Regions from separate parts of the Exiguobacterium sp. s91 genome, predicted to be linked through region 2. Evidence: riboswitches for the same ligand, from Rfam matches in the RefSeq annotation. Region 2 holds a riboswitch; the other holds the start of a gene.
The links. A riboswitch is a leader RNA that binds a small molecule or an ion and turns the genes downstream of it on or off. The one in region 2 is predicted to bind S-adenosylmethionine.
Positions count from the first base shown of each region.

Region 1 (3,985 bases), on a different contig from region 2:
TCATGTCTCTGTCTCCCTCATTTAAGAAATATGACTGATTGTATCATGTTTTCCATTCGGAAGTTGTCGCGGTGGCAACAGTAGCACCTGACAGGTGAAACGTTCAATTCGTTCAAGCAATCGCTCAATCTTTAACGGATTTTCCGTCTGAGCGAAACTGGCAAGTGAGTGGGTGCCATTCGGAAAGGAAAACAAACGAACATCGGCTCCGACATCGGCTCCCTTCTCAACGAAATGCAAAGCTTGAGAAAACGGGACGATCGGATCTTTTTTACCGTGCAAGAGCATGATGGGCGGGGCATCCGATGTTAGGTGCGTGACGGGTGAGACGTGCGTCATCAGCTTGCGCCATTCTTCTCGTCCCCCCTTGTAGAACTTAATGTGGGCAATCCAAGTCTGAATGAAATTAAACAACAAAAAGTTCGTCGGTGGATATAAAGCGATCACACCACTGATCAATGGCATGTGCCGCTCATCGCGCTCACCGACGAAAGCAGATGGGGCAAGTGCCGTCGTCAGCATGAGTGCGGCTCCTGCTGAGTCTCCCCATACCATCATCCGTCCTCTTAGAATGCGAAGATCCTCTGCTTCCTTATTCAAAAAACATAACGCATCCCGTACATCTTCGAGGTTATCCGGAAAATAACTGCCCTCTTCGAACAAACGATACTCAATACTACAGACGGCAACTCCGAGTTCAAGCAGACGGTCGACGATTGGACTAAAGCAGAACATGTCATCGCGCTCTCCACGAACGAATGCACCACCGTGTGCATAGATGGCAACTGGAAACGGTCCTTCTCCCGGTGGATAATAGAGATCGAGCTGTAAGATGCAGTCTCCCACCTGTTTGTAGGTGAGCGTCCGCGGTGCAAGTTGTTTTTCTGTGAGTGGCAAGGCGGGTTCGGTCCATCGAAGCAATGCACCATAATTGTTCCAGATACTCGCTCCCGCTGCTGCCGTCGTCAATAACGCAGCTCCCCCCATTAGCCATGCAGTTTCACGTTTCACTTGATCACCTCCAAAAGACGTGCCAGTTTCTTCACTTTATTATCCTTCTACCCCGTTTTAAAAGAAGTCGAACGTCTCGGTATTCGTACTTGACGCTTCACCAGCGTTCCGCTATAGTGAGAAAGTCCAAATCGGAATAGTTACGTTTTAATAATGGAGGTATCATATAATGAAAAAAATCATTCCCGCTTTAACAGTCGCTTTCGCAAGTGCAAGTGTTCTCGCTGCTTGCGGTTCGAATACCGATTCATCGACTTCAGATAAAACCCAGACAGAAGTCTATGCATCAACGTTCGCGACGGCTGCTATTGCCCGCGAAATCGGAGGGGATCAAGTCAACGTCAAGATGATCGTCCCACCTGGAGCAGACCCCCACTCTTACGAGCCGACGTCAAAACAACTCACCGAGATTGCTAAGGGCGACTTGTTCCTCTTAACCGGTACGACGCTCGAGCCGTATTCGAAAAAAATCCAGGAGAGTCTAAAAGGCACGGATGTCCGCTTCGTCGAGACGAGTAAGGACGTCAACTTGCTAGAATCGGATGCTACACTTCATGCACATGAAGAAGAGGAGCATAGTGAAGACGAACATGCCCACGAAGAAGAAGGGCACGATGATCATGCAACGGATGAACATGCGCATGAAGAAGAGGGTCATGACCATGGAAAATACGATCCACACGTCTGGCTCGATCCTGTCAACGCAAAAGCAATGGCACGCTCGATTACAACTGCTTTATCAAAAGAAGTACCAAAAGACAAAGCAACATTCGAGAAAAACTTAAAAGCGTTCGATCAGCAAGCTGATGAATTGGACGAACAATTTAAACAAGCTGTCGCTGATGGATCGAAAAAAGAACTTCTCGTTACGCATGCCGCTTACGGTTACCTCGCAGAACGATATGGTTTCACACAACTGCCGATTGCGGGAATTTCTCCTTCCGATGAACCGTCACAAAAGCAACTGGCCGCTTTAGTGAAAGAAGCACGGATGCATGATTTGAAATACGTCGCGTTCGAAGAGACGGTCTCACCAAAGGTCGCACGTGTCATCCAAAAAGAAATCGGAGCTGAATCCGTGACGATTCATAATCTAGAGTCGGTCACGAAAGCGCAACAAAACAGCTCTTATTTCAAGTTGATGGAAGAAAACGTCCAAACATTGAAAAAGGCACTTCAGTAAAGTACAGTTGACACGCGTTACTCAATGCGGTACGGTAAGAAACGTGTTTTACAACAATTGAATGACTTCTTTTTATCGCGAGAAACGGAGGGACTGGCCCAATGATGTTTCGGCAGCGGACGATTTGATTCGTACTGTGCCAAATCCAGCAAGCGAAAGCTTGAGAGATAAGAAGAGCGTCTTTATTTCATAAAGACCTCCTTCTTTCTTGCGAAGGGGTCTTTTTTTGTATCTTTGAGAAACGAGGTGTCAACAATGAATGAAACGATCACGCCTAACAAATGGGCACTGCTTCCCCTCGTCGTATTCCTAGTTCTCTTCATCGGAGCCGGGATCTTCTATGACGACTTTTACAAATTTCCGATCCTTATCGCCGCACTGATCGCTTTGATTTTTGCTGCAATCACGACGAAAGGATCCATCAATCAAACGGTCGAACGAATCGCAACGGGTGCCGGAAATCCTGATATCATGATCATGGTCTTCATCTTCTTACTAGCCGGTACGTTTTCTGGAACAGCAGAAGCAATCGGCGCCATCGATGCGACCGTTAATGCTGCTTTGACGTTCCTACCTCCGTCGCTCCTCATGAGTGGTCTGTTCATCATCGCTGCCTTCATCTCAATGGCAATGGGGACATCGACTGGAACGATTGCTGCACTCGCGCCAATCGCCTTCGGTATTCATGAAGCGACAGGCATCAACGTTGCGATCGCAGCGGCTGCTGTCGTTGGTGGATCGATGTTCGGCGATAACTTGTCGTTCATCTCGGATACGACGATTGCCGCCGTCCGGACCCAAAAAACGAACATGCGCGATAAATTCCGGACGAACTTCATGATCGTCCTACCGGCTGCTATTTTGACGGTCATCCTACTCGCATTCGTTTCTGGTTCTGGTGACGTCGTCGAAGCAAAAGCATTTGAATTCTACAAGTTGATTCCATATCTCGCTGTCATCGTCCTTGCACTATTTGGCGTCAATGTCATTCTTGTCTTAATTGGTGGTACGTTACTCACCGGCATCATCGGTATGATTGATGGTAGTTTCGGCTTGAGTGGCTTCGTCCTCTCGATGTCTGAAGGAATGATGGGCATGGCGGAGATCTCCATTTTGACGCTCCTCATGGGTGGTCTCGTCAGCTTGATTACGTTCAACGGTGGAATCGCCTTCTTAAAAGAGACGCTGACACGCAAGATTTCACAGCGTCGTGGTGCCGAATTCAGTATGGCGGCACTCGTTAGTGCAACGAATCTCGCGACTGCAAACAATACGATCTCGATTCTCGTCGCTGGACCACTGGCAGCTGAAATCGCCGATACGTATGAAGTCGATCGAAAAAAATCGGCGAGTATCCTTGATATCTTCTCTTGTGGTATTCAAGGCATCATTCCGTATGGAGCACAACTATTGATCGCAGCAGAATTGACGAAAACGGCTTCACCGGAACTGATTCCGTATCTGTTCTATCCGTTCCTCCTCTTCGTCTGTGGATCAATTGCCATCTTCTTCGGCTTACCACGCATGAAGAAGACAGCGACGAAGCAAGAAAAAATTTCTTCGTAACCATAAAACAGGTCCAATCGCGTCGACGATTGGACCTGTTTTATTATTTATTCTGCTTCGCTTGTCGTTCTAAGATTAAGTAAGCGATTGCCGGAAGCGGGAACTGAACGAGTCCAGCGCCTCCCCACACCCATGGATTACGTCCTGACTTTCGCGCACTAAGAAACAGACCCACTGCCTGCGTTACTAACAAGGCGCCAATGCTAAGCCAAGTACATTTGGATA
Region 1 covers NZ_JACSMZ010000003.1:13,769-17,753, forward strand. The annotation lists gene KNQ06_RS13250 (histidine phosphatase family protein) at 1-4, opposite strand, end outside; gene KNQ06_RS13255 (alpha/beta hydrolase) at 22-1,011, opposite strand; gene KNQ06_RS13260 (metal ABC transporter solute-binding protein, Zn/Mn family) at 1,181-2,194, shown strand; SAM riboswitch class I at 2,264-2,368, shown strand; gene KNQ06_RS13265 (Na+/H+ antiporter NhaC family protein) at 2,450-3,760, shown strand; gene KNQ06_RS13270 (hypothetical protein) at 3,804-3,985, opposite strand, start outside.
Region 1: it holds a riboswitch for S-adenosylmethionine, as region 2 does, so the genes downstream of both, KNQ06_RS13265 (Na+/H+ antiporter NhaC family protein) here and KNQ06_RS00405 (alpha/beta hydrolase) in region 2, are expected to answer to the same signal.

Region 2 (3,985 bases):
GCGTCAACGGGATGATCGCGACGAGTAAGATGATGAACGGAATCGAGCGGAAAATATTGACGATACTGTTGAAGAACGTGAACAGCGGGACATTTTCAAGCAATGCTCCTTTTCGCGTGACGACAAGCAGGATCCCGAGTGGTAAGCCGATCAAGGTCGAGAATAAGAGCGAAACGGATACCATCGTCATCGTCTGCAAAAATGCTGTCCAGATATCACTGTAATTAACTAGCATGAGCAAGTACCTCCTCGACCGTCACCTGTGCCTGATCGATGTAGTGTAACGCTCGTTTCACTTCAGCCTGCTCACCAATCAACTCGACGAGTAAGGTGCCGAACGGCGTATCCTGCAACTCCGTGATGCTACCGTGCAAGATGTTGACATCGACGTCAAAGCGTTTCGCAACTTGCGATAAGAGCGGCTGCCCGGTGTGATGTCCGAGGAAATGAATCTTATAGATCGGATTCGCATTCCGGGACTCGATCAACTGGCGAATCGATGCTGGAATCTCGTCGTGCATGACGGAGCGGACGAAGTTCTGTGCTGTCTCGGTCTGCGGGTTTGAAAAGACATCAAAGACCGTTCCTGACTCGATCAGTTTCCCAGCTTCAATGACAGCGACGCGGTCGCAAATCTCCCGAATGACGCCCATCTCGTGGGTGATCAAGAGAATCGTGATCCCGTACTCCGCATTGATACGTTTTAATAACTGGAGAATATGATGTGTCGTTTGGGGATCGAGTGCTGACGTCGCTTCGTCACATAAGAGGACGGAAGGTTGCGTCGCGAGTGCCCGGGCGATACCAACGCGCTGTTTCTGCCCACCCGACAATTGATCCGGATAATGATCCGCCTTGTCCGCGAGATCGACGAATTCGAGTAACTCCGTCACCCGGCGGCGAATTTCGTCTTTCTTGACGCCTGCGAGAACGAGTGGTTTCGCGACATTCGCAAAGACCGTGTTCGCATTCAATAGATTGAAGTGCTGAAAGATCATCCCGATCCGTTGTTTTGCTTGGCGCAATTTTTTCGGAGACAGTTGCGTTAAATCTTCTCCATCGACCGTCACCGTTCCTGACGTCGGTCGTTCTAATAGATTGACACAGCGGAGTAGTGAACTTTTTCCGGCACCGCTAAAGCCGATGACACCAAAGATTTCGCCTTTTTCGATCGTCAGGTCGACACCGTCGAGCGCTGCGATCGTCTGATCTTTCGTGACGTACGTTTTCTTGACTTGATGAAATGCGATCATTCCGTTTTCCCCCTTCATTCAACAAAAAAGGTCCCTTCTTGAGAAACAAGAAGAGACCTGGATCCGCACAGTGGCAGAATCCACTCTACTCATCTCTCAGACATCTGTCTGATGGAATTGGCACAGTGCTCATAATGAGTCTGTTGCCGAGGTTTCGTAGGGCCAGTCCCTCCACCTCTCTGGATAAGTATTGCGGTATGAAATTCGTATGTGTGTTGTTGCGTTGTTGCTTATGTCGTAAAACTAATTTTTACATTACGGGTCGAAACTTTAAAAGTCAACCAACTTTGCAAAAATAATCCATTTGGCGCATATCGATGGATGAACAAGTTATGAGTTAGCTTACTCAACGGATCATGATTCGTCAAGAAAGATTTGACAAGTCATTTTTGGTCGTGCTACCATCGTTTCAATGATTATTCCGACAATTCCAATATGATATTTATCAAGAGTGAACGAGAGACCTGGCTCTATGACTTCACGGCAACCTGCAATCTGTAAGGTGCTCCGACCAGCAAAGCGCGGCTTTGGATGATACGGTGAAAAACTCGTGGGCGTCCAAGCAGTGACGTCGACGAGTTTTTTTCATGAATGGAGGAAAAATAGTAATGATGAACTATCCTGTATTGACTGGTGCTGAAGCGTTTTATTTTCAAGGTGGACCGATCGGTATTCTAATCTGTCATGGTTTTAATGCCACTCCGCAAAGTGTCCGCGACGTCGGTGAGGCATTCGCTGCTGAAGGTTTTACCGTCTATGCCCCGCGCTTACGCGGACATGGAACGAACGTCCGCGAGTTTGAACAATCGACTGCTCGATGTTGGAAGCAAAGCCTGCAAGACGGCTATGAACGTTTACAAGAAACATGCGATCAAGTCTTCGTCATCGGTCAATCGATGGGTGCGACGCTTGCACTGTCACTCGCTGCTGACGGCATTCCGTTTGCCGGCATCATTACGATCAATGCCGCACTTTCCGTTCCATCCTATGAAGCACTTTCGTTCGAGGACGGTCCACAGTACTTACCGGAAGGGGCACCGGACATCAAACGGTCTGCTTTCGAAATCATCTATGACCTCGTTCCAAGTCGTTGTGCGTTCGAACTCGTCCGTCTGATGGATGAAACGAAAGGACGCTTAGGATCAATCCTTCTGCCGACATTAATTCTCTACTCGGCGACCGATCACGTCGTCCCGCCGTCGAGCTCGGATTATCTGCATCAGCACATCGGAACGAATGATAAACGAAGCTACTGTTTACTGAACTCGTACCACGTCGCGACCCTCGATCATGATCAGGATTTGATCGTTCGTGAGACGATCCGCTTTATCGAACGCTCAAGCCGGTTCTCACAGGAAACGGGATAATAAAAAAACAGCTATTCACTTAAAAGCGAATAGCTGTTACATCAAAGGACGACCGCGATCGGTACGTCTTTTTTAATTTTCTTGGTGCTGCACCGATTGGAGCGGCTTCGGCTTTCCAGGCACCTCATGGCAATGGCGGCACCGTGGCTCATACGATTCTGAAGCGCCCACTAGGATGATCGGATCATCGTAGTTCGCTGGTTTTCCATCAATCAACCGTTGTGTCCGGGAAGCCGGATCACCACACGAAAGACAGATGGCTTGCAGCTTCGTCACGAATTCTGCGCGCGCCAGTAATTCCGGCATCTTGCCGAATGGCTCTGCCCGGAAATCTTGATCAAGGCCTGCACAAATGACGCGTTTTCCGTCTTGTGCAAGTGCTTCGATGACTTGTACGATCTCATCATCAAAGAATTGAACTTCATCGATTCCGACGATTTGTGTTTCCTCTGCTACTGCTGCGTAGAGATCGCGACTCGTCGCCATCGGAATCGCCACGACGGAGTTGCCGATATGAGAGACGACATGCTCTTCATGGTACCGGTCGTCGATTGCCGGCTTGAATACTTGAACGGGCAGTTTGCCGTACTGCGCCCGTCTGACACGACGAATCAACTCTTCCGATTTCCCGGAAAACATACTGCCACAAATTACTTCGATCCAGCCGTACTGATTTATTACATGCATCATCGTCCGACACCGTCCTCTAAAAATAGTCACTTTAACGAGTATAGCCCGAAACGGTATCGAGAAAAAGGGTTGACTTCCGGAAATCAAAATTCATTTTTTCTTTACCTAGAATTTTTGTCCTTTCATTCCAACCGTCCCCTATTTCCTGTACACTGAAGAAGAAGACTCTCACGAAAGAAGGTGTCCCCGATTCATCATCTCTTACATGACATCCTGCACCAATACGGTGCCCTTGGTCTCTCCGTCCTTCTCGCAGGTGGTATCGTGGGATTGCCGGTTCCTGATGAGACCCTGCTCGTCCTGTCCGGTTTTTGGATGCATCAAGGCAATCTACCACTCGTCGGTACGATCCTCGCCGCTTACGCCGGCAGTTGTATCGGGATGACGATCAGCTATTTACTCGGATTAAAACTCGGTATGCCACTATTACACCGCGTCGGACCGAAAATGCGTATCTCAGAAAAACATATTCTTTCCGCTGAAGCCGGATTTCGTCGTTACGGAAAATCGGTCTTGATCATCGGTTACTACATACCTGGTCTCCGCCAACTCTCTGCCTTTTTTGCAGGTGTCTCGAAAATGCCGTTTCGCGTGTTTGCGAGTTATGCGTATACAGGTGCGTTGATTTGGATCAGCGTGTTCTTAGGCGCCGGCTACTTCGTCGGTCGTCACCTC
Region 2 covers NZ_JACSMZ010000001.1:68,514-72,498, reverse strand. The annotation lists gene KNQ06_RS00415 (methionine ABC transporter permease) at 1-235, opposite strand, end outside; gene KNQ06_RS00410 (methionine ABC transporter ATP-binding protein) at 225-1,253, opposite strand; SAM riboswitch class I at 1,340-1,443, opposite strand; SAM riboswitch class I at 1,693-1,794, shown strand; gene KNQ06_RS00405 (alpha/beta hydrolase) at 1,862-2,620, shown strand; gene KNQ06_RS00400 (thymidine kinase) at 2,693-3,307, opposite strand; gene KNQ06_RS00395 (DedA family protein) at 3,491-3,985, shown strand, end outside.